Regions from separate parts of the Streptomyces sp. NRRL F-5755 genome, predicted to be linked through region 3. Evidence: riboswitches for the same ligand, from Rfam matches in the RefSeq annotation. Region 3 holds a riboswitch; each other region holds the start of a gene.

What was found. A riboswitch is a leader RNA that binds a small molecule or an ion and turns the genes downstream of it on or off. The one in region 3 is predicted to bind thiamine pyrophosphate.
Region 1: another riboswitch for thiamine pyrophosphate. It lies ahead of thiC (phosphomethylpyrimidine synthase ThiC); the one in region 3 lies ahead of ADK86_RS28085 (thiamine ABC transporter substrate-binding protein).
Region 2: another riboswitch for thiamine pyrophosphate. It lies ahead of thiO (glycine oxidase ThiO); the one in region 3 lies ahead of ADK86_RS28085 (thiamine ABC transporter substrate-binding protein).

What each region holds. Positions count from the first base shown of each region.
Region 1 covers NZ_LGCW01000137.1:78,658-86,131, reverse strand. The annotation lists gene ADK86_RS15340 (Bro-N domain-containing protein) at 1-563, shown strand, start outside; gene ADK86_RS15335 (class I SAM-dependent methyltransferase) at 787-1,434, shown strand; gene thiC (phosphomethylpyrimidine synthase ThiC) at 1,491-3,272, opposite strand; TPP riboswitch at 3,266-3,423, opposite strand; gene ADK86_RS15320 (YibE/F family protein) at 3,495-5,051, shown strand; gene ADK86_RS15315 (SsgA family sporulation/cell division regulator) at 5,162-5,587, opposite strand; gene ADK86_RS15310 (IclR family transcriptional regulator) at 5,692-6,462, opposite strand; gene ADK86_RS15305 (DUF5326 family protein) at 6,956-7,180, opposite strand; gene ADK86_RS15300 (cupin domain-containing protein) at 7,433-7,474, opposite strand, start outside.
Region 2 covers NZ_LGCW01000262.1:55,224-65,990, forward strand. The annotation lists gene ADK86_RS22115 (phytoene desaturase family protein) at 1-1,497, shown strand, start outside; gene ADK86_RS22120 (hypothetical protein) at 1,541-2,593, opposite strand; gene metF (methylenetetrahydrofolate reductase [NAD(P)H]) at 2,645-3,562, opposite strand; gene thiE (thiamine phosphate synthase) at 3,692-4,342, opposite strand; gene ADK86_RS22135 (Rv2175c family DNA-binding protein) at 4,483-4,848, opposite strand; gene ADK86_RS22140 (FAD-dependent oxidoreductase) at 4,951-6,231, opposite strand; TPP riboswitch at 6,407-6,520, shown strand; gene thiO (glycine oxidase ThiO) at 6,518-7,795, shown strand; gene thiS (sulfur carrier protein ThiS) at 7,792-8,010, shown strand; gene ADK86_RS22155 (thiazole synthase) at 8,020-8,814, shown strand; gene pknB (Stk1 family PASTA domain-containing Ser/Thr kinase) at 8,999-10,767, shown strand, end outside.
Region 3 covers NZ_LGCW01000282.1:2,954-13,720, reverse strand. The annotation lists gene ADK86_RS28110 (hypothetical protein) at 1-1,065, shown strand, start outside; gene ADK86_RS28105 (LOG family protein) at 1,162-2,307, shown strand; gene ADK86_RS28100 (hypothetical protein) at 2,401-3,393, shown strand; gene ADK86_RS28095 (ABC transporter ATP-binding protein) at 3,465-4,526, opposite strand; gene ADK86_RS28090 (ABC transporter permease) at 4,527-6,140, opposite strand; gene ADK86_RS28085 (thiamine ABC transporter substrate-binding protein) at 6,197-7,276, opposite strand; TPP riboswitch at 7,358-7,491, opposite strand; gene rlmN (23S rRNA (adenine(2503)-C(2))-methyltransferase RlmN) at 7,525-8,631, opposite strand; gene ADK86_RS28075 (phosphatidate cytidylyltransferase) at 8,757-9,896, opposite strand; gene frr (ribosome recycling factor) at 9,896-10,453, opposite strand; gene pyrH (UMP kinase) at 10,629-10,767, opposite strand, start outside.

The sequences.
Region 1 (7,474 bases), on a different contig from region 3:
CGTGCCTCCCGTTCAAGAAATGGGTGTCCGAGGTCATCGTCACGATCCAGCGCGAGGGCTCATACAGCCTGCGGAAGGCCGAGGCCCCCCTGCCGGGCCCCAGTGCCCCGATGGCCTACGCCATGCCCGCGGAGGTCGCCGACGCCATCGTCCGCTTGGAGGAGCGCAACCTCCGCGTGGACGAGGAGTACGCCGACCTGCGGCGCCAGGAGATGCGGTTGTTCGGCCGGATCGCCGACTCGCTGGACCGCATCGCGGACAAGCTCGATGCGGGCGCCCAACCCCCGGGTGAGCAGGCCAGTTTGACAGCCGACGAACTGCTCGCCGACTGGAAGGAAGGCCAGTTGGTCGTCACCGGGGACATCTGGGCCGTAGCGGCCTACCTGGCCCCCGCGCTCGTCAACTCGGCAGTCGCGAGCTACCCGTTGCGGGTGATCGCCCAGCGGACCGGCCTCACCGAACACCGCGTACACGACTCGCTGCGGATGCTGCTCAAACGGGGGTGCTTCCGCCAGGTCGGGGTCGGGTCCGACGGAGCGCCGATGTACACGTTGCGCCGCTGACCGGCTACGGGCCTGTCCGTCGTCGCACGACGTCCAGGCTTCCGGGCTCACGCCAGCCTGTGGACAACCGTGGAGACCGCTCCGACAGTCTCGCGTGAACCGTCTATGGGCCAGACGTCTTACGCAAGTTCGCAGGTCACTCCCTGTGGATAACGAACATGAGACTTTCGCGAGCCCCCCGCCCCCTCCCACCCACCCCCCAAAAAAAAGTACTGTCACCCCCATGCCCGACCACGATTCCCTCACCACAACCCGCGACGCCTACGACGCCGCCGCCACCACCTACGCGCAATTGTTCCGCGACTCGCTGCGTGAAAGCCCTCTGGCTCGCGCGGCCTTGGGCGTCTTCGCCGAAGTCGTGAGCACGAACGGGGGCGGTCAGGTCGCGGATCTGGGGTGTGGGCCCGGCCATGTCACTGCTTATCTGGGCGAGCTGGGGTTGGCGGCGTTCGGCGTCGATGCTTCTGCCGCGATGATCGAGCTGGCTCGGCAGCACTATGCGGGCCTGCGGTTCGATGTGGGCTCGATGGCCGCGTTGGACATCGCCGACGGAGCCCTGGGCGGCGTACTGTCGCGTTGGTCCATGATTCACACTCCGCCGCAGGAAGTGCCCGCCATCCTGGCGGAGTTCCACCGTGTGCTGGCCCCTGGCGGCCACCTTCTGATCGGCTTCTCGGCGAGCGAGGATGCGTCGTGCCCGACGCAGGTCTTCGATCACGCGGTCGCGCCGGCCTACCGGTGGTGGCCCGATCACCTCGCCGGGCTGCTGCGCACGGCCGGGTTGGCGGAGGTGGCCCGGATGGTGCGCGAGCCCCAGCCGACCGACCGGCGGCAGTTCCGTGAGGTTCATCTGCTCGCCCGTAAAGGCTAGTCAGCGCCTACGTGGATACGGGAGGCCCCGGGCCCGCGGGGCCTCCCGTACGTCACTCAGTCCGCCATCGGCAGGTACACCCTGTTCCCGCTCGCCGCGAACTCCTTCGACTTCTCCAGCATCCCCGCCTCGACCTCCTCCGGGGACGCGCCGTCCTCGCCGCCGAACTGCTCCGTGATGCTCCTGCTGATCTTCATGGAGCAGAACTTCGGGCCGCACATGGAGCAGAAGTGGGCGGTCTTCGCCGGCTCCGCCGGCAGCGTCTCGTCGTGGAAGGCGCGGGCCGTGTCCGGGTCGAGGGCCAGGTTGAACTGGTCCTCCCACCGGAACTCGAAGCGCGCGTCGGACAGGGCGTCGTCCCATTCCTGGGCGCCCGGGTGCCCCTTGGCCAGGTCCGCCGCGTGGGCCGCGATCTTGTAGGTGATGACGCCGGTCTTCACGTCGTCCCGGTCCGGCAGGCCCAGGTGCTCCTTGGGCGTGACGTAGCACAGCATCGCGGTGCCCCACCACGCGATCATCGCCGCGCCGATGCCCGAGGTGATGTGGTCGTAGGCGGGCGCGATGTCGGTGGTCAGCGGGCCCAGCGTGTAGAACGGGGCCTCTTCGCAGATCTCCTGCTGGAGGTCGACGTTCTCCTTGATCTTGTGCATCGGGACGTGTCCCGGGCCCTCGATCATCGTCTGCACGTTGTGCCGCTTGGCGATCGAGTTCAGCTCGCCGAGCGTGTGCAGCTCCGCGAACTGCGCGTCGTCGTTGGCGTCCGCGATGGAGCCGGGGCGCAGGCCGTCGCCGAGGGAGTAGGTGACGTCGTAGGAGGCGAGGATGTCGCAGAGTTCCTCGAAGTGGGTGTAGAGGAACGACTCCTTGTGGTGCGCCAGGCACCACGCCGCCATGATCGAGCCGCCGCGCGAGACGATGCCGGTCTTGCGGCGGGCCGTCAGCGGCACGTAGCGCAGCAGGACGCCCGCGTGGACGGTCATGTAGTCCACGCCCTGCTCGGCCTGTTCGATGACGGTGTCCTTGTAGATCTCCCAGGTCAGCTCCTCGGCCTTGCCGTCCACCTTCTCCAGTGCCTGGTAGAGGGGGACGGTGCCGATGGGGACGGGGGAGTTGCGCAGCACCCACTCACGGGTGGTGTGGATGTTGCGGCCGGTGGACAGGTCCATGACCGTGTCGGCGCCCCAGCGGGTCGCCCAGGTCATCTTCTCCACCTCCTCCTCGATCGAGGAGGTGACGGCGGAGTTGCCGATGTTCGCGTTGACCTTCACCAGGAAGTTCTTGCCGATGATCATCGGCTCGATCTCCGGGTGGTTGACGTTGGCGGGCAGCACGGCCCGGCCGGCCGCGATCTCGTCCCGTACGAACTCGGGGGAGACGTTCTCGCGGATCGCGACGTACTCCATCTCCGCCGTGATCTCGCCGCGCCGCGCGTACGCGAGCTGGGTGACCGCGGCACCGCCCCGGCCCCGGCGCGGCTGCCGGGGGCGGCCGGGGAAGACCGCGTCGAGGTTCTTCAGGCCGCCGCGCGGCGAGGTGTGCTTGAGGCCGTCGTCCTCGGGGCGGGGCGGCCGGCCCGCGTACTCCTCGGTGTCTCCTCGGCTGATGATCCAGTTCTCCCGCAGCGGCGCGAGGCCGCGGCGGACGTCCGTTTCGATGTGGGGATCGGTGTACGGTCCGGACGTGTCGTAGAGCGTCACGTCCTTGCCGTTGGTGAGGTGCACACGGCGGACCGGGACCCGCAGGTCGGGCCGCGATCCGCTGAGGTAGCCCTTGTGCCAGCCGATCTCCTTGGCGGAGCCCCGGCCGTTTTCGGGCGTGCGTGCATCCTGCAGAGTCATGAAGACCCACTCCCTACGCCGGCATTACCCGGTAACAGGTTCGGCGGTCGACGCAGCGGTTCCCGTGGCGGCGTCCCGGCGTCGGCCGGCCGTCCCGTACGGAGTTCAGCGCCCTCTCAGCCCGGTGCTCCGAGCTCCCGCGATTGCAAAGGTGCCACCACGGTAGCGGCCGGTGTGGCGCGGTGAACAGGGGGCCCTGCCGGTTCTTGCGATGATCGGGCGGTGACCAGCAACGAGCCCTCGCACTCCGCGCACCACCACGCTTCAGGTCAGCCGCACGGGCACGGCACCGATCCGCGGCACGCCGTGCCGGGTGACGGCCGTGGGACCGGCGCCGCCGGGGACGGCGTTCACGCCCCCGGACCGGCCGCGCCCGGGGACGGTGCCCACGCCCACCGGCACGCCTCCGGCCATGGGCACAGCCATGCCCACGGCCATGCCCCGGCCGCGCCCGTCTCCCGTCATCTGCGCAAGGTCATCGCCGCCGTGCTGATTCCCTTCGCCGTCGCGGTCCTGGCCGGACTGGTCGTGCTGTGGCCGGGCGGGGCGCCCGGCCACAAGCCGTCCGGTGTCGGTTTCGACCAGCCGACCGAGAAGGCGAAGGTGGTGAAGGTGGAGGAGGTGAACTGTGCGGACGTCCACGCCCAGCAGCAACAGCAACCTTCGCAGCAGCAACCGTCCTCGCCCGCGGGCCCCCAGCGGCCCCAGCACTGCGAGCGGGCGGTCATCGAGGTGACGACCGGCAAGGACACCGGACGGCGGTTCGAGTCGATCGTGACGCCGGACGCCACCCGCCACTACAAGGCCGGTCAGGGAGTCGTGGTCGCGTATGCGCCCAAGGCGCCCAAAGACCTGCAGTATTCGGTCACGGATGTGGACCGGACCGTACCGATGTGGGTACTTGCCGCCATCTTCGCGGCAGCCGTGGTCGTCGTCGGACGGCTGCGCGGCGTGCTCGCGCTCGTCGCGCTGGTCGTGAGCTTCGCGGTCCTGACGCTGTTCATCCTCCCCGCCATCCTCCAGGGCTCCAATCCCCTGCTGGTCGCTGTGGTCGGAGGCAGCGCGATCATGCTCGTCGCCCTCTACATGTGCCACGGCCTGACGGCCCGTACGTCCGTCGCCGTCCTGGGCACGCTCGTCTCCCTGCTGCTCATCGGCCTGCTCGGCTCGCTCTTCATCGGGTGGGCGCTGCTGACCGGCAACACCGACGACCAGACCGGGCTGGTGCACGGCCTGTACCCGGACATCGAGATCCGCGGCCTGCTGCTGGCGGGCATCATCATCGGTTCGCTGGGCGTGCTGGACGATGTGACCGTGACGCAGACCGCCGCGGTGTGGGAGCTGAAGGAGGCGGACCCGTCGGCGGGCTGGCGCAAGCTGTACTCGTCGGCGATGCGGATCGGGCGTGATCACATCGCGTCCGTCGTGAACACGCTGGTGCTCGCCTACGCGGGCGCCGCGCTGCCGCTGCTTTTGCTGTTCTCGATCGCACAGAGCAGTGTCGGTACGGTCGCCACGAGCGAGGTGGTCGCCGAGGAGATCGTACGGACGCTGGTGGGCAGCATCGGGCTGGTCGCGTCCGTACCGCTGACCACGCTGCTGGCCGCGCTGGTCGTCTCGGCGGACCGGGGCGCCGGGGGTGCCGTTACACCTGGCGCGGGGCGGGGTTCCGGTCTTACGGGGGCGGGCGAGGGCGTAGGGGGCGTGGGTACGGGGCGGAGCGGCTCGGGCCGGCGGTCCGTACGCGGTGGGCACGGCAAGCGGCGGCGCGCGCGCTGAACCGGCCGGGCAGGCGGCCGGCAACGGCCCGCGGGCGCATGGGCGCACGGAGCCGGGCGGCCGGCAACGGCCCGCCGACGCGCTGAGCCGCCCGGCCCGCCGGCCGCCGTTCATCCCGCCTTCTGCGCCTCCGAAAGAATGCGGTCCAACGTCGAGTCGAGCGTGTCGCACACCTCTTCCTCCCCGATCGGCACCAGTCGGTCCGTACGGTCGAGGAAGGCGACCAGCGGCGGGGCACCGGCGCGGAACATCGCGCGTTCATCGCCCACCTGGAGGCCGATGAAGACATCGCTGAGGTGCTCGGAGGAGGCGGGCCCGATGCGCACATCGCCCTCACCGGACGGCTTGCTGAGCCCGTCGAGCAGCAGCTCCCGGCTGAACGCCCAGGTCACGGGCGTATCGCCGGGGAGATCGAAGGTGAAGCTGACCGCATAGGGGTCCGCGGAATCGAAGAACAGCTCCACCGGAATACGGAAAGCGAGCTCCTCGGACACGAGGAAACTCATGATCACTTCTGCCTGAACTGTGTCGGTCATCAACCTCTGCCCCGTACTTGGTCGGAGATGGCCAGGAATCGTCCCTCTTGGCCCCATTGACGCCATCGTCGGTCACGTGCAAGCGGATCACAAGGAGTGATTTTTCAGATACTGATAGAGAAGGCGAGTGTCGTGAGTGTCGCCTCCGCCATTCTGCGTAGTCGATCGGTGACGCAGTGTAGCCGCTGAGCGTCCCTCGCGGGAAGGGAAATCGCCATGGTCGCGGCCGCCGAACCGACCTGGATGGGAATCGCCGAGCATACTGTGCCCAAGGCATATTCCTGTTGTTCATAGGCGACTTGGGCGCGGCGCACACTGTCCAGCCGGTGCAGCAGGTCGTCCTCGGAACGCACCGAGTACGGCGTCAACGGCTGCACCGGATACCGCGCCAAATGGTCCTTCCTGGCCTGCTCGTCGAGCTGCGCCAGCAGGCACTGGCCGATCGCGTGCGCGTGAGCCGTCGTACGAAAGTCCGCCCACTCCTCCACCGGCGGCCGCCGCTGATCATCGGTGGTGGCCACCACCTCCACCTCGCCCTCCCGGTAGACGGCGAAGTAGACCGCGGCGTCGAGCCGTTTGCCCGCGACCGCCAGCGCGTCCGCGATCTCGGCACGGCGACGGCACTCGGCGCCCGCCCGCCCGATGGTGCCGGCGGCCTCGCCGTAGACGAACACCCCGTTCTCGCGCCGCAGGTAGCCCTCGTGCGTCAGGGTCCGCAGCAGGTGGTACGTCGTGGGAAGCGGTAACCCCGCCTCTCTGGCCAGCTGTTTGGCGGGCGCACCGGCGGGATGCGCGCCCACCGCCTCCAACAGACGCAGCGCCCGCTGGACCGAGCCGATCAATGTCGGGTGCGAGACGGATTCGCCGTTCGCCATTGCCAACGCCAACCCCCCTGATCGGGACGCCGGGGCGCGGGTCGGCCCCGACGGCGGGAGTCGCTCCCGCTGCGACCGCGTCTCCCAGGGGCCCCGTCGTCGACGCCCGGTCCAGCCGTGCCTGACACGTTGTTTTCCGGAACGTCACCATCCGGAAGACGCCTGCGAACGGCACTCTAGCTTGGCCGCTGGGGACAGCAGGGCGATTGGTTCGCGAGGTTGCCCAGGCCGCGGAGGCCGGGCAGGGGGCGGGGCGAAACAAGGCAGGACGCGCCTGACCGCAGCGGGCCCCGCCCGGAAAGGCAAACGCCCCGCTCCCAGGAGGAGCGGGGCGTACAGCTTGGGGCGGTGGAGGGGACGGGAGAGCGGACGTACCGCCCGGTGCGGCAACGGAGACAGGCCCGCCCACCGGAAGCGGGGCCACGCCCCGCCCGGCGGACTCAGGCCCGGGCCCGGCCCCCGGCGTACCGCCCGGCCGTTCCGGCGGCCTCCGTCACCACTCGCTCCGCGAGGAGGACGACGAGGAGCCGGTCAGCCTGCGCACCAGGTAGACGACACCGGCGATCAGCGCCACCGCGATGAGGACCTTGAAGAGCAGGCCGATCAGGAACCCGACCGCGCTGGCGATCAGGCTGCCGAACACCACCAGCAGGACGACGGGCACCACGACCCACGTCACCCACCACGGAAGTCCTGCGAACGTCCCCTTGCCGGCCATTGCTCTGCCCTGCTTTCTGCGTCGTCTGCGCGTATGTCGCTGTGCCGATGTGATGCCTTGATCACGCGGTCCGCGGTCCGTGGACCTGTTCAACGTCCCGCATCCGTAGTGCGTGCCCGTTGCCGCGGGCGAGGGGCCCGAAGCTCTGTTCCCCCCTGCACCATCGATGCTAGGGCGGGGCACGGCGGAACGGACGCCGCGCGTCCCCGGCCCTCCCCTGAACCGTCCCTTACGGGTCCCCGGGGGCCCGCCTCAGCTTTCGGGCGGAGAAAAGACCACCATGACCCGCAGGTC
Region 2 (10,767 bases), on a different contig from region 3:
GAACGTAACGGCACGTACGGCGGCGCGGTGCGCCGCTTCGAGCGCGCGGGCTTCGGCTTCGACACCGGCCCCGGGCTGCTGCACCTCCCCGCCGTCTACCGCGACCTGTTCGTCAAGACCGGCCGCGAGCCGCTGGAGAGCGTGCTGGAGCTGTCCCAGGTCGACCCCGCCGCCCGCCATGTCTTCGCGGATGGCACCGCCGTCTCGCTGCCGAACGCCTCCCGGGCCGGCGTCCTCGCGGCGCTCGACGGCGCGCTGGGCGCGGGCGCCGGTGAGCGCTGGAGCGACTTCCTGGGCCGCGCCCGCGAGGCGTGGGACCGCACCCGCCGGCCGCTGCTGGAGGAGCCGCTGTGGCCCGACTGGCAGGTGCTGGGGCGCGACCCGTATCCGGCGCTGCCGAAGCGCGGCCTGTTCGGGCGGCGCAGGCCCGCGGCGGACGGCACCCTCGCCGAGGTGGCCCGCCGCGAGCTGAAGGACCCCCGGCTGACCGCCCTCCTGGAGAGCTACGCCGTGGCGTACGGCTTCGACCCGCGCACCGCCCCCGCGAGCGCCGCGATCCTGCCGTACATGGAGCAGACTTTCGGAAGTTGGTATCCGCATGGCGGCATCCGGGCGCTGGCGGACGCGCTGTACGAGCGCTGCCTGGCCCGGAAGGTGGAGTTCACCTTCGGCGCCGAGGTCACACGGATCGTCGAGGCGGACGGCCGGGCGGCGGGCGTCGAGCTGCGCGACGGGAGCTGCGCCGAGGCGGACACGGTCGTCGCGGGCATCGCCCCCGACCTGCTGACGGCGCTCCTGAAGGGCCGCGAGCCGTGGGGCGCGGACGACGTACGGCCCGCGGCGGACGAGTGCCCCCGGGCGCCCGGCCGGTTCACGGTCGCGCTCGCGCTGCGCGGCCCCCGCCCGGCGGACGCGGCACACCGCACCGTGGTCCACGCGGCCGATCCCGCCGCGGAGTTGGCGGCCGTCTTCGGCGCGGGTCCGGGCACGCTGTGCGACCGTCCGACGGTGACGGTGCTGCGCCCGGACGACCCGGAGTCCCGGCCCGACGACGACCACGAGGCCGTGACGCTGAGCGCCGCGATCGCACCGTACGGGGACCTGGCCCGGTCCCCCGCCGCTGCCGGGAGCGGCGCACCGGCCGCGTCGGCCGAGCCCCGAAGTGACGCGCACGAGACGGCAGTTGAGGAGACGGCCGCGCTGGCGGCCGCCGCCGACCGGCTGATCGAGGCCGCCGAAGCGGCGATACCCGGGCTGCGGGAGCGGGTGCTGTGGCGGGCCGTGCTGCCGCCCGCCGAAGGCGAGTCGGTGCCGGGCCCGGCGCTGGCCGGTGCCGGGGGCCGCTTCCTGCGCCCCGCCAACCGCACCCGCATACCCGGGCTGTACGCGGTCGGCGGCTGGACGCACCCGGGCGGCGGGCTGGCACATGCCGGGATGTCCGGCGCTCTCGTCGCGGGCCTGATCGTGAACGGGGACGACTGGCGCGGCTCCCAGTGACCCGGAGCGCGCCCGCCCGCTCGCCGGCGCTGCCGCCGCCCGCTCAGTAGCGGTACTGCTGCCCGTCGAAGCCCTGGTTCTGCGGGGGCTGGTAGGGCGGGTACGGCTGCTCGGGGGCGGGCTCGTTGCCGCGCTGCTGGGGGACCCACACCCCGCCGGGCGGCGTCTCGCCGTACGAGGACTGCGGGTCCTGCACGCCGGTGTACTGCTGCCCCGGGTAGCCCGGCGAGCCCCCGAAGGCGTCGGGCTGCTCGTACGGGTCGTACTGCCCGGCGTACTGCTGCGAGCCGAGGTACGGATCGGAGTAGGGCGCCTGCTGGCCCGACCCCTGGGCGTGGGGCTGGTGGGCCTGGCTCTGGTCCTGGCCGGTGCCGTAAGCGCTGTAGTGGTCGGTGTAGGCGTCCTGCCCGCCCTGGGCGGCGGCGCCCCCGTAACCACCGTCGTAGCCGTAGCCGCCCTGGCCGTAGTCCTGGTAGCCGTCGTACGCGGCATAGCCGGGCTGCTGCGGGCGCGCGTCGGAGCTGTATATGCCGTACTGGCCGGTGTCCTCGGGGATCGGCTGGGGCGCGTAGACCTCGGTGGGGTCGGTGCCGGCGTAGCCGTCGTGGGCTCCCGTCCGGGCCGGGAAGCCGTCCTGCGGGGCGAAGGGATCCGTGCCGTCGTACGCGGCCGGGGCGGCATCCGCTCCCCCGGCGCCCGCGCCCTCCATGGCCGGGACGGCTTCCAGGTCGGAGACCTGGAGCGTCGGACCGGCGGCCGCGGCCCGGCCGCCGCCCCGGGCCCGGCGCCGCCGGTTGTCAGCGCGCTTGCCGCTCTCCCCGCGCTTGCCGCTGTCGCCCCGCTTGCCGCGCAGCGCCCAGCCCTCGGAGAAGCCGCTGCGGAAGGAGAGCGTGACGTAGGTCTGCCCGACGGCGAAGGCGATGGCGCCCACCGCTATGACGATCACCGACGGAATGACGACACCGACGACCACGCCGAGGAAGCCGGTGAAGGCCAGCAGCCGCCACCGCAGCCGGGCCTTGTACTGGAGCAGCACTTCGCCGAGGAGCCAGAGCGCGACACAGGCAAATGCGATGTACAGGACCACCAAGCCCATATACGCCCCTCTTCCGCCGCTCCACAGCCGGCGTGGTGCGGCAAACCGCCGTCAGGACTGCTGGTGCAGCCCCAGGTTCTCGTAGATTTCCAGCGTCGCCGTGGAGTGGTTCAGGGTAATGAAGTGCAACCCGGGACTTCCCTCGGCCATCAGGCGCGCGCACAGCTGTGTCGCGTACTCGATGCCAATGGAGCGTACAGCCGCCGGGTCGTCCTTGACGGCGAGGATGCGCTCGGCGAGCTCGGGCGGGAAGGCCGCGTTGCTGAGCTGGGCGAACCGTTCGATCTGGCGGACGTTGGTGACCGGCATGATCTCCGGGATGATGGGCGTCTCGCAACCCGCGGCGGCGACCCGGTCGCGCAGCCGCAGATAGTCCTCGGCGTAGAAGAACATCTGGGTGATGGCGAAGTCCGCGCCGGCCCGGCACTTGTCGACGAAGTGCCGTACGTCGGTGTCCCAGTCCGTCGAGCGGGGGTGCATCTCCGGGAAGGCGGCCACGCCGACGCAGAAGTCGCCGGACTCCTTGATCAGCCGGACCAGTTCGGCGGCGTACAGCACGCCTTCGGGGTGCTGGACCCAGTCGCCCATCGGGTCGCCGGGCGGGTCGCCGCGCAGCGCGAGCATGTTGCGGATGCCGGCGTCGGCGTACTGCCCGATGATGTTGCGCAGCTCGGCCAGCGAGTGGTTGACGGCGGTCAGGTGGGCGACCGGGGTGAGGGTGGTGTCGGTGGCGATCCGCTCGGTGGCGCGCACGGTGCCCTCGCGGGAGGTGCCGCCCGCGCCGTAGGTCACCGAGACGAAGGTCGGCGAGACGGCCTCGATGCGGCGGATGGCGTTCCACAGCGTCCGCTCGCCCTTCTCCGTCTTCGGGGCGGCGAACTCGAACGAATACGACTGCTTGCCGGAAGCGAGCAGGTCGCGCACGGTCCGCGCGCGATCAGTCCTGGTGGAAGCTGTGCCAAGGGCCATACGTGCAGATTATCCACGGGTGCAGCGCACACCAACCAGCTCCGACGAAATGCCCGGATAGCCGCATTCCGGTCCACGCCTTGGACACCGGGCGGCCATCTCACGTCCAGGCGGAGCGCCCCGAACGGCTCATGCTCCGTGGGCGCGCACCCGCTTCGCCAGGGCGGCGGCAGCGGCTCCGGGGTCCTCGGCCTCGGTGATCGCCCGTACGACGACGACCCCGCGGGCGCCCGCCGCCAGCACCTCGTCCAGGTTGTCCGCGTCGATGCCGCCGATCGCGAACCAGGGGCGCTCGGGGCGCCGCGCGGCGGCGTACCGGACGAGGCCGAGCCCGGGGGCGGGGCGGCCGGGCTTGGTCGGGGTGGGCCAGCACGGACCGGTGCAGAAGTAGTCCACGCCGGGCTGGGCCAGCGCGGCGTCCACCTCCGCCTCGGCGTGGGTGGACCGGCCGATCAGGACGTCGTCGCCGAGGATCGCGCGGGCGGCGGGCACCGGCAGGTCGCCCTGCCCCAGGTGCAGCACGTCCGAGCCGATGGCGTGCGCGACGTCGGCGCGGTCGTTGACGGCCAGCAGCTTGCCGTGCCGGCGGCAGGCGTCCGCGAAGACCTCCAGGTGGTCCAGCTCCTCGCCGGCCTCCATGCCCTTGTCGCGCAGCTGCACGATGTCCACACCCGAGCCGAGCACCGCGTCCAGGAACTGCGGCAGGTCGCCCTGGCGCCTGCGGGCGTCCGTGCACAGGTAGAGCCGGGCGTCGGACAGGGCGTCGCGTGCGGTGGTCATCGGGCGGGTCCCCCCAGGTCTGCGGCGTACGGGCCGGGCCTTCCGGCCCGTACGCCCTCGTGGTGCGAAACGGTCGCGGCCGCGGGTGCGGCAGCGACGGCGAACGGCCGCGGACGTGCCCGCGGCCCGGTCAGGCGCTGCTAGACGGCGAGCGCCTGGGCTCGGCGCTTCACCTCCGTACCGCGATTCTCACGCAGGGCCTGGGCGGGGGTGCCGGGCAGTGTCTCGTCGGGGGTGAAGAGCCACTCCAGCATCTCCTCGTCGGCGAAGCCGTCGTCCCGCAGGAGCGTGAGCGTCCCGACGAGTCCCTTGACGACCTTGCCGTCCTTGATGAAGTCGGCCGGCACATGAAGGGCACGGTTCTCGCCACGGCGCACCGCGATCAGCTGGCCCTCCTTCACCAGCTGCCGCACACGCGTCACCTCGACGCCGATCATCTCGGCGATGTCGGGGAGGGTGAGCCAGGCGGGAACGAGTCCATCGATCTTTGCGTCAATCTCGGTCACGGGACAAGCCTGCCACCTCCCACTGACAGCCGGTAGCGGGGCATCGCCATCGGTGCAGGCAGGCACCCGTACGAGACCCCTGCCCGGGCCCGTCGCCGGGCCTCAGACGGCCGCCGACTTCAGCGGTACGGACGCGTCGGCGGCCAGCTGCCGGTCCAGCGCCGCGCCCCGCTCGATGAGCTTGCGGCCCTGCGCCAGGTCGCGCGGCCGGCCCACCGCCAGCAGCGCGACGAGCACGCCGTCGCGCAGCCAGATCACCGACCAGGCCGCGCTCTCCGGGTCGCCGCGCCAGACCGTCTCGTCGGCGCCGGTGTGGTGCCCGGCGTACTGCACGAAGCGGCCGAACTGCTCGGACCAGAAGTACGGGACCGGGTCGTACACCGGGCCCTCGGCCTCGCCGCGGACGAGGGTGGCGGCGACCGTGCGCGGGCCCTGGAGGGCGTTGTCCCAGTGGTGGACGAGCAGGCGGCTGCCGTAGCGGGCGGACGGGAAGGAGGCGCAGTCGCCGACCGCGTACACGTCGGGCAGCGAGGTGCGCAGCCGCTCGTCGGCCAGTACGGAGCGGTCCTCGGGCGACAGTTCGACGCCGGAGCCGGCCAGCCAGGCGGTCGCGGGCCGGGCGCCGATGCCGACCACGACCGCGTCGGCGGCGAGCGTCGCGCCGTCGGCGAGCGTGACCGTGCCCTCGGTGAGGGCGGCGACCCGGGCGTTGGTGCGCAGCTGGGCGCCGCTGTCCTCGTACCAGGCCGCCATCGGGGCGGCGACCTCGGCGGGCAGCGCCCCGGCCAGCGGCCGGTCGGCGGCCTCGACGACGGTGACCCGGCAGCCCGCCTCGCGCGCCGCGGTGGTGAACTCGGCGCCGATCCAGCCCGCGCCGACCACCACGACCTGGCGCTGCTCGGCCAGCACCGGCCGCAGCCGCTCGGCATCGTCGATGGTGCGCAGCACATGGACGTCCGGCAGGCCGTCGCAGCCGGGCAGGGTGACCGGTTCGGCACCGGTCGCGATCACCAGATGGTCGTACTCGACCGGTCCGGCATCGGTCTCGACCACCTTCGAGGCGGGCGCGAGTCCGGTGGCGTGCCGGCCCAGGAGCAGGTCGATGCCGAGCGCCTCGAAGTCCACGTCGAAGGTCGAGCCGTCGGCCTTGCCGAGCAGCACGGCCTTGGACAGCGGCGGGCGGTCGTACGGCCGGTGCGGCTCGTCGCCGAGCACCGTGATCACCCCGCGCCAGCCCTGTTCGCGCAGGGCGACGGCGGTCTGTACACCGGCCAGGCCGGCGCCGACGATGACGACGCGCCGGGCGCGTTCGGCGGCGCGCTCGGCGGGTTCGCCGCCCTGGCGCGCGCGGGCGGGGTCCTGGGGCTGCGTCTGCTCGGTCACCCGATCACTCTAGGACGGCGTGTCGCGCGACCCCGAGCTCCGCGCAACGAGATCTATGACACAACGTCACGGCCGGTCACCCTCAGGTGGCCGCGCGACGCCCCGTGTTCACACCCCGTTCCCCGCCCCCGGTGTTCCCTTACGGCGCGTCGGCGGCCCGTACTAGGGTTGCGGGGAACGCACTCGCGGGAGCCCGGACGCACCGGGCTGAGAGGGAGGCTGCTGCGGCCTCCGACCGTACGAACCTGATCCGGGTCATGCCGGCGAAGGGAGGGGCTGGACGCCCATGCATCCACCTGCACAGCCGTCCGTACGGACCTCGGAGCCCACCTCGGTACCGACGTCCCCTGAGGTACCGGCGTCCCCGGACGTCCTCGTCATCGGCGGCGGCATCATCGGCCTGGTCACGGCCTGGCGGGCGGCCCAGCGCGGGCTGCGCACCGCCGTCGCCGACCCGGCGCCCGGCGGCGGCGCCGCCCAGGTCGCGGCCGGCATGCTGGCCGCCGTCACCGAACTGCACTACGGCGAGCAGACGCTGCTCGGCCTCAACCTCGCCTCCGCCCGCCGCTATCCGGACTTCGCCGCGGAGCTGGCCGAGGCGAGCGGCCGGGACCTCGGCTACCGCCGGTGCGGCACGCTGGCCGTCGCGCTCGACGCCGACGACCGCGCCTATCTGCGCGATCTGCACGCCCTCCAGCGCCGCAGCGGACTGGACTCCGAGTGGCTGAGCGGGCGTGAGTGCCGGCGCCTGGAGCCGATGCTCGCGCCGGGCGTGCGCGGCGGGCTGCGCGTGGACGGGGACCACCAGATCGATCCGCGCCGGCTGGCCGCCGCGCTGCTCGCCGCCTGCGAGCGGGCCGGGGTCGCCTTCCACCGCACCACCGCCGAGCGGCTGACCGTCGAGCGGGGCCGGGCCACCGGCGCGGAGCTGGCCGACGGGAGCCGGATCGCGGCCGGGCAGGTCGTGCTCGCCGCGGGCAGCCGCAGCGGGCGGCTGGCGGGCGTCCCCGAGGAGGTGCTGCCGCCGGTCCGGCCGGTCAAGGGCCAGGTGCTGCGGCTGCGCATGCCCGAGGGGCTGCCCGGCGGCGTACCGTTTCTGTCCCGCACCGTACGGGCCGTGGTGCGCGGCGGCCCGCTCTACCTCGTACCGCGCGAGGACGGCGAGCTGGTCGTCGGCGCCACCACCGAAGAACTCGGCTGGGACACCACCGTCACCGCGGGCGGGGTCTACGAACTGCTGCGGGACGCCCACGAACTGGTGCCCGGCATCACCGAACTGCCGCTGGTCGAGACCCGCGCCGGGCTGCGCCCCGGCTCGCCCGACAACGCGCCGCTGCTCGGCCCGACCGCGCTGCCCGGCCTGCTTCTGGCCACCGGCCACCACCGCAACGGGGTGCTGCTGACGCCCGTCACCGGCGACGTGCTGGCGGCGGCGCTGACCGGCGGCCCGCTGCCGGAGGAGGCCCTGCCGTTCGCCCCGGACCGCTTCACGACGCAGCCGTACGGTGCCCGGCCGGGCGCCGCGCCCATGCCCGCACCCGCCCCTCAGGAGCAGCCCGCATGACCGTCAGCACGTCCATCAGCGTCTCCGTGAACGGCGAGCCCCGCGAGGTCCCCGGCGGGCTCACCCTGGACCGGCTCGTCGCCGGGCTCACCTCGGCCTCCAGCGGCGTGGCCGCCGCCGTCAACGAGACGGTGGTGCCGCGCGGCCAGTGGCCCGCCACCCCGCTCGGCGACGGCGACCGCGTCGAAGTTCTCACCGCAGTCCAGGGAGGCTGATCCGCGGACATGGCCGACGATCTCTTCACCATCGCCGACACCACCTTCGACTCCCGTCTGATCATGGGGACGGGCGGGGCGCCCAGCCTGGACATCCTGGAGCGGGCGCTGCTCGCCTCCGGTACGGAGCTGACGACGGTCGCCATGCGCCGCCTGGATCCGACCGTGCAGGGCTCGGTGCTGTCCGTGCTCCAGCGGCACGGCATCCGCGTCCTGCCGAACACCGCCGGCTGCTTCACCGCCGGCGAGGCGGTGCTGACCGCGCGGCTGGCCCGCGAGGCGCTGGGCACCGACTGGATCAAGGTCGAGGTGGTCGCCGACGAGCGCACGCTGCTGCCCGACCCCATCGAGCTGCTGGACGCCGCCGAGACCCTGGTGGACGACGGCTTCACCGTCCTGCCGTACACCAACGACGACCCGGTGCTCGCCCGCAAGCTGGAGGACGTGGGCTGCGCGGCGATCATGCCGCTGGGCGCCCCCATCGGCTCCGGTCTGGGCATCCGCAACCCGCACAACTTCCAGCTGATCACCGAGCGGGCCGGGGTCCCGGTGATCCTGGACGCGGGCGCGGGCACCGCCTCGGACGCGGCGCTCGCCATGGAGCTGGGCTGTGCCGGGGTGATGCTGGCGACCGCGGTGACCCGCGCGCAGGAGCCCGTCCTGATGGCGGAGGCGATGCGGCACGCGGTCGAGGCCGGCCGCCTGGCGTACCGGGCGGGCCGCATCCCGCGCCGCCACTACGCGGAAGCCTCCTCGCCCACCGAGGGCGTCGCCGTGCTGGACCCGGAGCGGCCCGCCTTCTGAGGCGCGGCGGGCGGCACCCCGTACGGCCGATGGCTTACGACTGCCGCCCGCGCCCGGCGAAACGGACATCCGGCGCGTCCCGCCCCGGCCCGCGGCACCCGCCTGTCACCGTTCGGTCGCAGAAAGGCGCTGGTCGCGGGCGGGGCGTGGGCCATCACCGCGGCGGCTCGTAGACTCCTCTGCCGTGGATACGACCCTTCAGGACCCGCTGGTCGGACAGCTGCTCGACGGCCGGTACCAGGTGCAGGCGCGCATCGCCGCCGGCGGCATGGCCACGGTCTACCGGGCCATGGACACCCGGCTGGACCGGGTGCTCGCCCTGAAGGTGATGCACCCGTCGCTGGCGGCCGACGCCGCGTTCGTCGACCGCTTCATCCGCGAGGCGAAGTCCGTGGCCCGCCTCGACCACCCCAATGTCGTCGGCGTGTACGACCAGGGCACCGACGGAACGTATGTCTACCTGGCCATGGAGTACGTCGCGGGCTGCACGCTGCGCGACGTGCTGCGGGAGCGCGGCGCCCTCCAGCCGCGCGCCGCGCTGGACATCCTGGAACCGATGCTGGCCGCGCTGGGCGCCGCCCACCGGGCCGGGCTGGTGCACCGCGACATGAAGCCGGAGAACGTGCTGATCGGCGACGACGGCCGGGTCAAGGTCGCCGACTTCGGGCTCGTACGGACCGTGGGCACCCACACCACCGCCTCGACCGGCTCCGTCCTGGGCACCGTCTCCTACCTGGCGCCCGAGCAGATCGAGGACGGCAGCGCGGGGCCGCCGGCGGACGTGTACGCCTGCGGTGTGGTGCTCTTCGAGATGCTGACCGGCGGCAAGCCGCACTCGGGCGGCAGCGCGGCGCAGGTCCTCTACCAGCACCTGCACGAGGATGTGCCGCCGCCGTCCACGTACGCGCCGGAGCTGGCGCCGCAGCTCGACGACCTGGTCGCGGCGGCCACCGCGCGCCGCCCCGAGCTGCGTCCGCAGGACGCGGTGACGCTGCTCGCGCAGGCCCGCACGGTCCGCACCGACCTGACCGACGCGCAGCTGGACGCGGTGCCGCCGCAGGCCAAGGAGGCGCCGGAGGGCGGTTCCGCCGCGGGCTCCGAGGACCGTACGAGCGTGCTGCCGCGGGCCGTCGCCGTACAGCCGCCGCTGCCGCTGGAAGAGCCGCAGCCGGGCGGGGAACCGCTGAACCGCACCAGCAGGCTGGAGCTGCCGCAGACGGAACCGGCTTCGGCGGCCGAGCCGACCACCCGGCTGCGGCCGGCCGCCCCGTCCCGGTCCGGGGCGGTGGCCGGGCTGCTGCGGGCCCGGCGCAAGGCCGTCTCCATCGTGGCGGCGGTGCTGCTGGTCCTCGGGGTGGGCGCGGGCGTCTGGTACATCAACTCCGGCCAGTTCACCACCGTCCCGGCCGTCCTGGACATGACGCAGGCGAAGGCGGAGAAGACGCTGCGGGCCGAGGGCCTGGACGTGCAGGTGAAGCACGCCTTCAGCCCGAACGTCGAGCGCGGTCATGTCATGGCCACCACCCCGGAGAACGGCAAGCGCATCCGCGGTACGGGCACGGTCACCATCACCCTGTCCAAGGGCCCGGAGATCGTCCAGGTGCCGGAGCTGGCGGGCACGCCGGTCGCGGACGCCAAGCGCAAGCTGCGTGACCTGGGGCTGACCGTCGGCACGGTGCGCAAGGAGTTCTCCGACGAGGTCGCCAAGGGCTCGGTGATCGGCACCGACCCGGCGGCGGGCAGCAAGCGCCGCCCGGACACCGCCGTCGCGCTGACCGTCAGCCGCGGCACCGCGGTGGACGTGCCGGACGTGACCGGCCGGGACCGGGCGGACGCCGAGGCCACGCTGCGCGGCGCGGGCTTCGATGTGAAGATCGCGGACGGTACGGCGCACTCGCCGCACGAGGCGGGCAAGGTGGCCCGGCAGTCGCCCGGCCAGGGCAGCAAGCAGGG
Region 3 (10,767 bases):
CTGTGGTGCGCCGTCCCGGTCGCGGCCACCATCCAGCTCGCGGTGTCCGCGGCCCGTACGGACCCCGCCTCCCGCCTCCAACGGGGCATGTCCGCCGCCGGACTGGGCCCCGTACGGCTGACGATGATCGCCGCCACCTCCACGGCCGTGTCGTGCGTGCTGGGCAGCTTCGTCGCGCTGCTCGCCTTCCTCATGGTGCGCGGCGACTTCGGCGGCGCGACCGCCGCCGACTCCGCCACCCAGCTCCTCGGCGCGGGCCACTCCTTTCCGCTCGCCGGTGCGCTGATGCTCCTCGCCGTCGTACCGGTGACGGCGGCCACCGCCACCGCGGTCGTCCTGCGCCCGCGCAGGAACGCCCGTGGCGCCGGACGCCGTACGGGAGCTTCCACCGGCGCCGGTGCCGGTGCCGGCGAGCCCCTGACCGCCATGGGCACCAGCAGCACCGCCTCCGCCGTGCCCGCCGCGCTCCCCTGGGGCATGGCGCTGACGGCGGCCGGGCTCGCCCTGGAGACGTACGTCAGCCGCGGCCCTGCCGACGCCGACACGCTCCTCCCGTTGCCCGGACGCCTCATCGGCAGCCCGCCGGGCGTTCTGGCGGGCTGGGCGCTGTCCACCCTCGGCCTCGTCCTGGCCGGCCCCGGCCTGGCGCGGCTGTCCGGCCGTCTCCTGGCCGCCGGCCGCCCGGGGGCCGTCCGCCTGCTCGCCGGCCGCGTCCTCCAGGAGGAGTCCCGGCGCATCGGCCGCCCCCTTGGCGTACTCTGCGCCGTCGCCTCCGGCGCGTACGCGGCGGTGAAGGTGTACGAAGCGGCCCCCACCCGCCCGTTCGGTCCGCTCACCGGTCTGGGCGCGGCCCTCGTCCTGGCCTGCGTCACGGCCAGCGCCTTGACGGCGGCTCTCGAAGCCCGCTGGGCCCGTACCCACACCACCGCCGCGCTCCGCCGTCTCGGCACCCCGCGCTCCGTCCTCTTCCGCGCCTCCGTCCTGCGCGTCCTGGCCCTCCTCGTCGTCCTCGGCCCTTTGACCTGGGCCATCGCGGAACTGGCCGCGCTTCCTCTGCTCCACTGAGCCGCACTCCACCGGCCCCCGCCCGGCCCCACGCACCGCCCGCCTACGATGACGACCGTGCAGCCGAACCCGGAGTCCCCCGCGCCCCACCGCCCCATCGAGCGGTCGCAACGCCACGGCGGCGACCGCGAGATCGAGACGCTCGCCGAATTCGACCGCGTACTGGAGACGGGCACCCTTTCCGGCTACCGCGTCCAGTCCGTCGACCTGACCGGCCGCACCACCGCGCTGCTCGGCACGCCGGCCTCCGAGGCCGTCTTCCTCGGCTGCCGCATGGAGCCGGCGGCCGCCGCGAGCGTCCGGGCAGGCGGCGCCCTGGTCTTCCCGCCGATACCGGACCTGCCCTTCGACCCGTACCGCGGACGCCTCTACTCGCCCGGCGAACTCTTCGAGTCCCTCGCCACCGACGCCGGTTACCCCGCCACGCCCGACGCGCTGGCCTACGACTGGTACCAGCGCACCATGTCGGACGGCGACGTCTTCGCCTCGATGCTGCGCAGCATCCACGACGACGCCATCTCGGACGCCCTGGACGAGCACCTCGCGGGCGCCCGCGTCGTCGGGGTCATGGGCGGGCACGCGCTGGAACGCGGGTCCGGTGCGTACGAAGGCGCGGCCCGGCTCGGGCGGCGGCTCGCCCGCGCGGGCCTGACGGTGGCCACAGGCGGCGGCCCGGGCGCCATGGAGGCCGCGAACCTCGGCGCGTACGCCGCACCCTTCGACGACGCCATGCTCGACGAGAGCCTGGCCCTCCTCGCCAAGGTGCCGCACTTCGCCCCTTCGGTGACCGACTGGGCGCGGGCCGCCTTCGAGGTGCGCGAACGCTGGCCGGACGGCGGCGATTCGGTCGGCATCCCCACCTGGTTCTACGGCCACGAGCCGCCGAACGCCTTCGCGGCCCGCATCGCCAAGTACTTCGTCAACGTGGTCCGCGAGGACGGCCTCCTGGCGCGCTCCAACGCCGGAGTCGTCTTCCTGCCCGGCGCGGCGGGGACCGTACAGGAGATCTTCGACAACGCCACCCCGAACTACTACGGATCGCGGGGCGAACCGACCCCCATGGTCCTCGTCGACCGCACCCACTGGACCGAGAAGCTGCCCGCCTGGCCGCTGCTGCGGGCCCTCGCCGCCGAGCGCCGCATGTCCGCGAAGATCGCTCTGGTCGACTCGGTGGACGAGGCGCCGGACGCGCTGGCCGCCCTCGTGGACGGCGCGGCGTGCGATCAGCCCCGCGCCATCTGATGGCGCGCCCGAGGCAACTCCCGCCCCCGAATCCACGTCTGCCTAACAGGTAATGAACTGGTAAATCCAGGCAGTGCGTGAACGGAGTTCTTGGTGCTCATCGGTCTTCTGACGGCGGTAGCGGCCTCGGCCTGCTACGGCACGGGGTCGGTCCTGCAAGCGGTGGGATCGCGCAAGTCCGCGCGTCGGGAAGCGGCCGCCGCGTCCACGACCGGCCTCACCCAGCACGGCGGCCCCAGCCTCTCGTCCACCGCCAAAGCCGCCGTGACGTGGGAGTTCATGGTCGGCACGGTGCTGGACTTCATAGGGTTCGGGCTCGGCGCGCTGGCCGCCCGGCTGCTGCCGCTGTTCCTCTCGCAGACCGTCATCAGCGCCAACCTCGTGATCACCGCCGTGCTCAGCATCAAACTGCTCGGCATCCGGCTGAACGCGCGCGAGTGGGTCTCCATCGGCGTGGTCTGCTCGGCGCTGGTCCTGCTGGCCACCGCCGCGGGCCCGGAGGGCGGCGGTGACGCCTCGACGGCCACCCACTGGTGGCTGCTGGTCGCCTCGGTCCTGGTGATCGGCGGCGGCACGCTGATCGTCCGGCTGCTCGGCAGCCGCGCCGCGATCCTCGCCGGCCTGCTGTCCGGCCTGGGCTTCGGCGCGCTCGGCGTCGGCGTACGCGTACTGAACGGCATCGACCCGTTCCACCTGCCCACGCTGCTGGCCGACCCGGCGCTCTACGCCATCCTCGTCGCCGGTGTCGGCGGCATGTACCTGCACACGGTGGCCCTCCAGATCGGTTCGGTCAACGGCGCCACGGCGGCACTGGTGGTGGGCGAGACGGTGGTGCCCGGCATCCTCGGGGTGCTGTGGCTCGGCGACTCCTCCCGTCCGGGCTTCGCCTGGATGGCCATACTCGGGTTCGTCGTCGCGGTGGCCGGCGCCGTCGCGGTCGCTTGGTTCGGCGAGCCGGAGGGCGGCGCCGAAGCCACGGGTACGGCGCCGGACGACGGTTCGACGGCCCCCGCGCACGCGACTGGGGCAGGGGCAGCGACCGAGGACGGCAGGCGGGCACCGGACAGAGCGGCCACCGGAAGCTGACACCGGGGCGGACGACCGGGCGGGGCGCCCCATGGCGAGCGCCCCACGCCAGTTCCTCGTAGGGACGCCCCTCAGCGCTCCAGAACCACGACATCCCCGGCAAGGAACGCGACGCCCACCGTCTCCCCGTCCTCCGGGGCGTCGCGCAGCGCGCATGCCGCCTCCAGTTGCGGGCCGTCTCCGGGCTGGAGAAGAAGTGTGACGTGGGTGCCGCGGAAGGTGCGGGCCGTAACGGTGCAGGGCAGGCCCTGCGTGGCGCTCGTGAGCCGTACGCCGGCCGGACGTACGAGCAGGCGGCACACCCCGTCCGGCGTCCCCTCCGGGACAGGGAGCTTGCCCCACGGTGTGTCGGCCGCCTCGCCCCGTACGGTCGCCGTCACCACGTTGTCGAAGCCGAGGAAGCGGGCGACGAACTCGGTGGCGGGGCGCTGCCAGACCTCCAGCGGTGTGCCGCTCTGCGCGATGCGGCCCTCCTGCATGATCACCACCCGGTCGGCCAGCGCGAACGCCTCACCCTGGTCGTGCGTCACGGCCAGCACGGTCGTACCCAACTCGCCGAAGACTCGCCGGAGCTCCACGACCAGGCGCTCGCGCAGGCCGCGGTCGAGCTGGCCGAGGGGCTCGTCCAGCATCAGCAGCCGGGGCCGGGGCGCAAGGGCGCGGGCCAGCGCCACGCGCTGCTGTTCGCCGCCTGAGAGGGCCGCCACGGCGCGCCGCTGGGCGCCCGGCAGGCCGACGAGGTCCAGGAGTTCGGTCACCGTACGGTCCTGCACGGCGCGGGACGCCCCGTGCATACGCAGGCCGAAGGCCACGTTGCCGCCGACATCTCGCTGTGGGAAGAGCTGATGGTCCTGGAACATCAGCCCGACGCCACGCCGGTGCGTGGGGACACCCGACTGGTCGCGGCCTTCCAGGAACACCCGTCCCGCGTCGGCGGTCTGCAGGCCCGCCACGACCCGCAGCAGGGTGGACTTGCCACTGCCGCTGGGCCCCAGCACACAGACGATCTCCTGCGCGGCGACGCTCAGGTCCACCGCGTCCAGGGCCGGTGGCTGCCCGTCCCGGAAGCGAACGGTGACATCTTCCAGGCGCAGCAGTGCCTTGTCCGCCACCGTGTCAGCGTGTTCCGCCATCTAAAACTCTCCGGCCTGATCGGTGCGGACGCGCTCCAGCGTCAGCAGAGCGCCCGCGCACACCACCATCAAGATCGTCGACAGGGCCATCGCCTGCCCGTAGTTGAGTTCCCCGGCGCGCCCCAGCAGCCGCGCCACGGCGACCGGCAGGGTCGGGTTGTCCGGCCGGGCGATGAAGACCGTCGCGCCGAACTCGCCCAGCGACACGGCGAAGGCGAAGCCCGCGGCGATCAGCAGCGCCCGCCGCACCAGCGGCAGGTCGACCTCGCGCCACACCCGCCACGGCGAGGCCCCGAGCACCGCCGCGGCCTCCCGCAGCCGCTCGTCCACCGCGCGCAGCACGGGCAGCATGGTGCGTACGACGAAGGGCACCCCGACTAGCGCCTGTGCCAGCGGTACCAGCCACCAGGACGACCGCAGATCGAGCGGCGGCTTGTCGAGAGTGATCAGAAAGCCGAAACCCACGGTCACGGCGGAGACGCCAAGGGGCAGCATCAGGAGCGCGTCGAATCCCCGCACCAGCCTGCCGCCCCGCCTCGTCAGCGCGGCCGCCGCCAGGCCTCCCACCACCAGGGCGATCAGCGTGGCGGCAGCCCCGTAGGCGAGCGAGTTCCACAGGGCGTTCAGCGGGGCGACGGCGAAGGTGCTGTCCATGGAGGCGGCGGACTGCAGCGTCCGGTAGAACGTGAGCCCGTAGCCGTCCGGCCCGGCGAAGGACCGCTCGATCAGTACGGCCAGGGGCACCACCAACAGCAGCGTGATCACGGCGAGCGTGCCCCACAGCAGCGCCCACTGCCCCATGCCCCGGGGGCGCCGTGCCGTCTGCGCGGGGGCGACCAGTGTGAGGGTGGCCTCCCGCCGCCGTACGGTCCAGGCGTGCAGGGCCAGCAGGGCCAGTACGGCGGCGGACTGCAGCAGCGTGAGGCCGGCGGCCGTGGGGAGGTCCAGGAAGTCGGCGGTCTGCCGGTAGATCTCCACTTCGAGGGTGGAGAACGCCGGCCCGCCCAAAATCTGCACCACCCCGAAGGAGGTGAAGGTGAAGAGGAAGACCATCAGCGCGGCGGCCGCGACGGCCGGCGCGAGGGCGGGCAGCGTCACCCGGCGCCATGCCTGCCAGCGAGAGGCCCCCAGCACCCGGGCCGCTTCCTCCTGCCGCGGGTCGAGCTGGCTCCAGAGTCCGGCCACCGTGCGTACGACCACGGCGTAGTTGAAGAACACGTGCGCCAGCAGGATCGCCCATACCGAGGTGTCCAGCCGTACGCCCCACAGGTCGTCCAGCACCCCACCACGCCCGACCAGAGCCAGGAACGCCGAACCGACGACCACCGTCGGCAGGACGAACGGCACCGCGACAACGGACCGCAGCAGCTTCTTTCCGGGGAACTCGAAGCGCGCGAAGACATACGCGCCGGGGAGCGCGATCAGGAGCGTGAGCCCGGTCGAGGCCGCCGCCTGCCAGACGGTGAACCACAGGACGTGCAGCACGTCCGGGTCGGAGAGCACCTCCCCGGCCCGGCCTAGCTGCCACTGTCCGCCGTCCTTCAGCCCCCGTCCGACGATCGCGACGACGGGATAAGCGAAGAAGAGCGCGAAGAAGGCGAGCGGCAGGGCCATCAACGCCAGCCGCGAGGCCGTACGCCGCGACGTGCGCGCCCGCCCCGCGCGGCCGGTCACTTCAGGACGAGCGAGGACCACTGCTTGATCCATTTTTCGCGGTTCTCGGTGATCGCCTCCGGGGCCACCGTCCCCGGCTTGTCGATCTTCTCGCCGTACTTGGTGAACAGCTCCGGCACCTTGGCGTCGGTACGCGCCGGGTTGACGAACATCTGGAGCGGCACGTCCTCCTGGAACTTCTTGCTCAGCAGGAAGTCCAGCAGCGCCTTGCCGCCCTTCTCGTTCCCGGCACCCTTCAGCAGCCCCGCGAACTCGGTCTGCCGGAAGCAGGTGCCGGTCGCGACGCCAGTCGGCGCCTCCTTGGGCTCGGGCTTCTTGCCGAGCACCTCGACGGGCGGGCTGGAGGCGTACGAGACCACCAGGGGCTTGTCACCCTTGCCCTTGCCTGCCGCCGAACCCGAGAAGCGCTCGTTGTACGCCTGCTCCCAGCCGTCCACGACCTCCACGCCGTTGGCCTTGAGCTTCTTCCAGTAGTCCTGCCAGCCGGACTCTCCGTACTTGGCGATGGTGCCGAGCTGGAAGGCCAGCCCGGGCGACGACGTGGCGGAGTTCTCGGTGACCAGCAGACCCTTGTACTCGGGCTTGAGCAGGTCGTCGAAGGTCCGGGGCGGCGCAATCTTGTGCTCGGCGAAGTAGGCGCGGTCGTAGTTGACGCAGGTGTCGCCGTAGTCCACGGGCGTCACCCGGTGCTCCGCCTTGTCGAGCTGAAGCTCCTCGGGGACGCTCTCCAGCCCCTTGGCCTGGTACGGGCTGAAGATCCCCGCCTTCAGCCCTCGCGACAGCAGCGTGTTGTCGATGCCGAAGAACACGTCGCCCTGGGGGTTGTCCTTCGACAGGATCGCCTGGTTGACGGTCTTGCCCGCGTCCCCGCCCTTGAGCACGTTGACCTTGTAGCCGGTCTGCTTCGTGAACTCCTCCAGTACGGACTTGGAGGCGTTGAAGGAGTCGTGGCTGACGAGCGTGACCGTCTTGGAATCCGCGCTCTTCCCGCCGCCGCCCGAGCCGCAGGCGGCGAGCGCCGTCAGGCCGGCCACGACGGCCAGCGCGACGACGGTGGTCCTTCTGGTGGTGCTCACTGGTTTTCCTCCTGGCTGGCCAGGAAGAGACGCGGCCCCACCCGGCGCTTCGTCGGACGAAGGCCGGGTGGGGCGCAACAGCATGAGTGACGACCGAACTTCCTACCCGGAATGACCCGGGCGAGGTTCAAGGGTCTGCGGCACTCGGTGTCCGTGACGCTCGGTCCGTGACACTGCCGCACTCTCAGCGCTGTGGCGCTCCCCTGTCGGAATGTGCATTTGTTCGATCACACAGTACCAGCGGGCGTTCAGCGCTCCGCGGCGGCGAGCTGCCCGCAGGCGCCGTCGATCTCCTGCCCGCGCGTGTCGCGAACGGTCACCGGCACGCCGTGCGCGGCGATGGCCTCGACGAACGCCTTCTCGTCCTCGGGGCGCGAGGCGGTCCACTTCGAGCCGGGGGTCGGGTTCAGCGGGATCAGGTTCACGTGGACGCGCTTGCCCTTGAGCAGGCGGCCCAGCAGGTCGCCACGCCACGCCTGGTCGTTGATGTCCCGAATCAGGGCGTACTCGATCGAGATGCGGCGGCTGGACTTCTCGGCGTACTCCCAGGCCGCGTCCAGCACCTCACGCACCTTCCAGCGCGTGTTGACCGGCACGAGCGTGTCGCGCAGCTCGTCGTCGGGGGCGTGCAGCGACACCGCGAGCCGGCACTTGAGACCTTCGTCCGCGAACCGCAGCATCGCCGGGACCAGGCCGACCGTGGAGACCGTGATGCCGCGCTGGGACAGCCCCACGCCGTCGGGCTCGGGGTCGGTCAGCCGGCGGATCGCCCCCACGACCCGCTTGTAGTTCGCCAGCGGCTCACCCATGCCCATGAAGACGATGTTGGACAGCCGGGCCGGACCACCCGGAACCTCGCCGTCACGCAGCGCCCGCATGCCGTCGACGATCTGGTGAACAATCTCGGCGGTGGACAGGTTCCGGTCCAGCCCCGCCTGCCCCGTCGCGCAGAACGGGCAGTTCATGCCGCACCCGGCCTGCGACGAGATGCACATCGTGACCCGGTCTGGGTAGCGCATCAGCACGGACTCCACGAGGGTGCCGTCGTGCAGCCTCCACAGCGTCTTGCGCGTGGTGTCGTCGTCACAGGAGATGTGGCGCACCACACTCATCAGCTCGGGCAGCAGCTCCGCCGCCAGCTTCTCGCGCGCCGCGGCCGGGATGTCGGTCCACTCCGCCGGGTCGTGCGCGTACCGCGCGAAGTAGTGCTGCGACAGCTGCTTGGCGCGGAACGGCTTCTCACCGGCCGCGGCCACGGCTTCGCGCCGCTCGGCGGGGGTGAGATCAGCAAGGTGCCGCGGGGGCTTCTTGGCCCCGCGCGGCGCGACGAAAGTGAGTTCTCCGGGCTTAGGCATGGTTCTTCCAGTGTCGCAGACGTACGAAGTGACGATCGCCGACGCGGATCGGGGCCCGTCCAGGCGTACGAAAAGGCCCGCCACTCGATGTGGCGGGCCCCCTCGTACGTACGGGAAACCGCTGGTCAGCCGGAGCCGACGAAGATGACGTACAGCAGCCAGACGATCGGGGCAGTCGGCAGGAGGGAGTCCAGGCGGTCCATGATGCCGCCGTGGCCGGGCAGCAGCGTGCCCATGTCCTTGATGCCGAGGTCCCGCTTGATCATGGACTCGCCGAGGTCGCCGAGCGTCGCGCTGGCGGCGACCGCGATGCCCAGCAGCAGGCCCTGCCACCAGGCCCCGTTCTCGATGATCAGCTCCATGCTCAGCGCGCCCGCGACCATGGCGAACAGCACGGCGCCGAACAGCCCCTCGCGGGTCTTGCCGGGGCTGATGCGCGGCGCGAGCTTGTGCTTGCCGAAGCGCCAGCCCACCGCGTACGCGCCCGTGTCGCTGACGACGGTCAGCAGCAGGAACGTCAGGACGCGCTGCGGTCCGTCGTCGGCGGCGAGCATCATCGCCACGAACGTCGCCAGGAAGGGCACGTAGAACGTCGCGAAGACGCCCGCTGTGACGTCCCGCAGATAGTTCTCCGGGGCCTCGGTCATGCGCCACACCAGGACGGCGAGCGCGGTGAGCGCCATTGCCACCCAGGCGCCTTCCGCGCCGCGGACGTAGCCGGCGACCACCATCGCCGTACCGCCGAGCGCGAGCGGCACCAGCGGCACCTTGATGTCCTTGCGTTCCGACAGCCGCGAGGTCAGCTCCCACAGGCCCACGACCACCGCGATGACTATCACGCCCACGAACAGCGGCTTGTAGACGAAGAGCGAGAACAGGATGACGGCGCCGAGGCCGAGCCCGACGCCTATGGCGGCCCGGAGATTGCGTCCCGCGCTCTTCTTCTGCGGTTTGTGGGGCTGCTCCGAGCTGTCGGACCCCGGCAAAGAGGTGGGCATGGGCTCCTGCGGCTGTTCATCGCGGAACAGGGGGCCGCTCAGCCGAGCGGCCCCCGGGTCGTCCCGGTGGTCCCGGTCGTCGTCCAGAGGGTTCCGGTCGTCGTCCTGGTGTCCGCCTGCGTCGGGCACGATGGGCATGGGGCGAGTCTGCGCCGCCGCGCCCCAGTCATGCGCGGGACCCGCCGAACCGACGGGTCCCTGGTCGGGTGGTCCCCATTGACCGGCTCGGCCGACGCCAGGCGGGGCCCCCCAGGATGACTCGTTCATCAGACCTCGAGGAGCTCGGATTCCTTGTGCTTGAGGAGCTCGTCCACCTGCGCGACGTACTTCGCGGTGGTGTCGTCGAGCTCCTTCTCCGCCCGGCGCACCTCGTCCTCGCCGGACTCCTTGTCCTTGACGAGCTTGTCGAGGGCTTCCTTGGCCTTGCGCCGGATGCTGCGGATCGAGATCTTCGAGTCCTCGGCCTTGTTCTTGGCGACCTTGATGAACTCCCGGCGGCGCTCCTCGGTGAGCTCCGGGAAGTTCACACGAATGATGTGGCCGTCGTTGCTCGGGTTGACGCCCAGGTCGGAGTCCCGGATCGCCTGCTCGATGTTGCGCAGGGCGCTCTTGTCGAACGGGGTCACCACGGCCATCCGCGGTTCGGGCACCGAGAACGACGCCAGCTGGTTGATCGGCGTCATGGCGCCGTAGTAGTCCGCCACGATCTTGTTGAACATCGCCGGGTGCGCACGCCCGGTGCGAATCGCGGCGAAGTCCTCCTTGGCGACCACGACGGCCTTCTCCATCTTCTCCTCGGCCTCGAGGAGGATCTCTTCGATCACCACTTGCTCCTGGTCTTTTCGGTAAGAAGCAGAGCCTCGCCCCTGCCGCGCGTCTTCTCCTGCACGGTGTCCGACCGGCAGGCAGTTGTCCATCCCCGTGCCGGGGTCTTCCCCCGACCCGGGGTTGCCGCCCGTACGGCGCGCTGCCCGTACGGCAATACGGCAGTTGGGGCCGTCAGGCCCGGGTGCCCTGATCGCTGACGAGCGTGCCGATCTTCTCACCCTTCACCGCGCGCGCGATGTTGCCCTCGGCGAGCAGCTCGAAGACGAGGATCGGAAGCTTGTTGTCACGGCAGAGCGTGATGGCGGTGGCG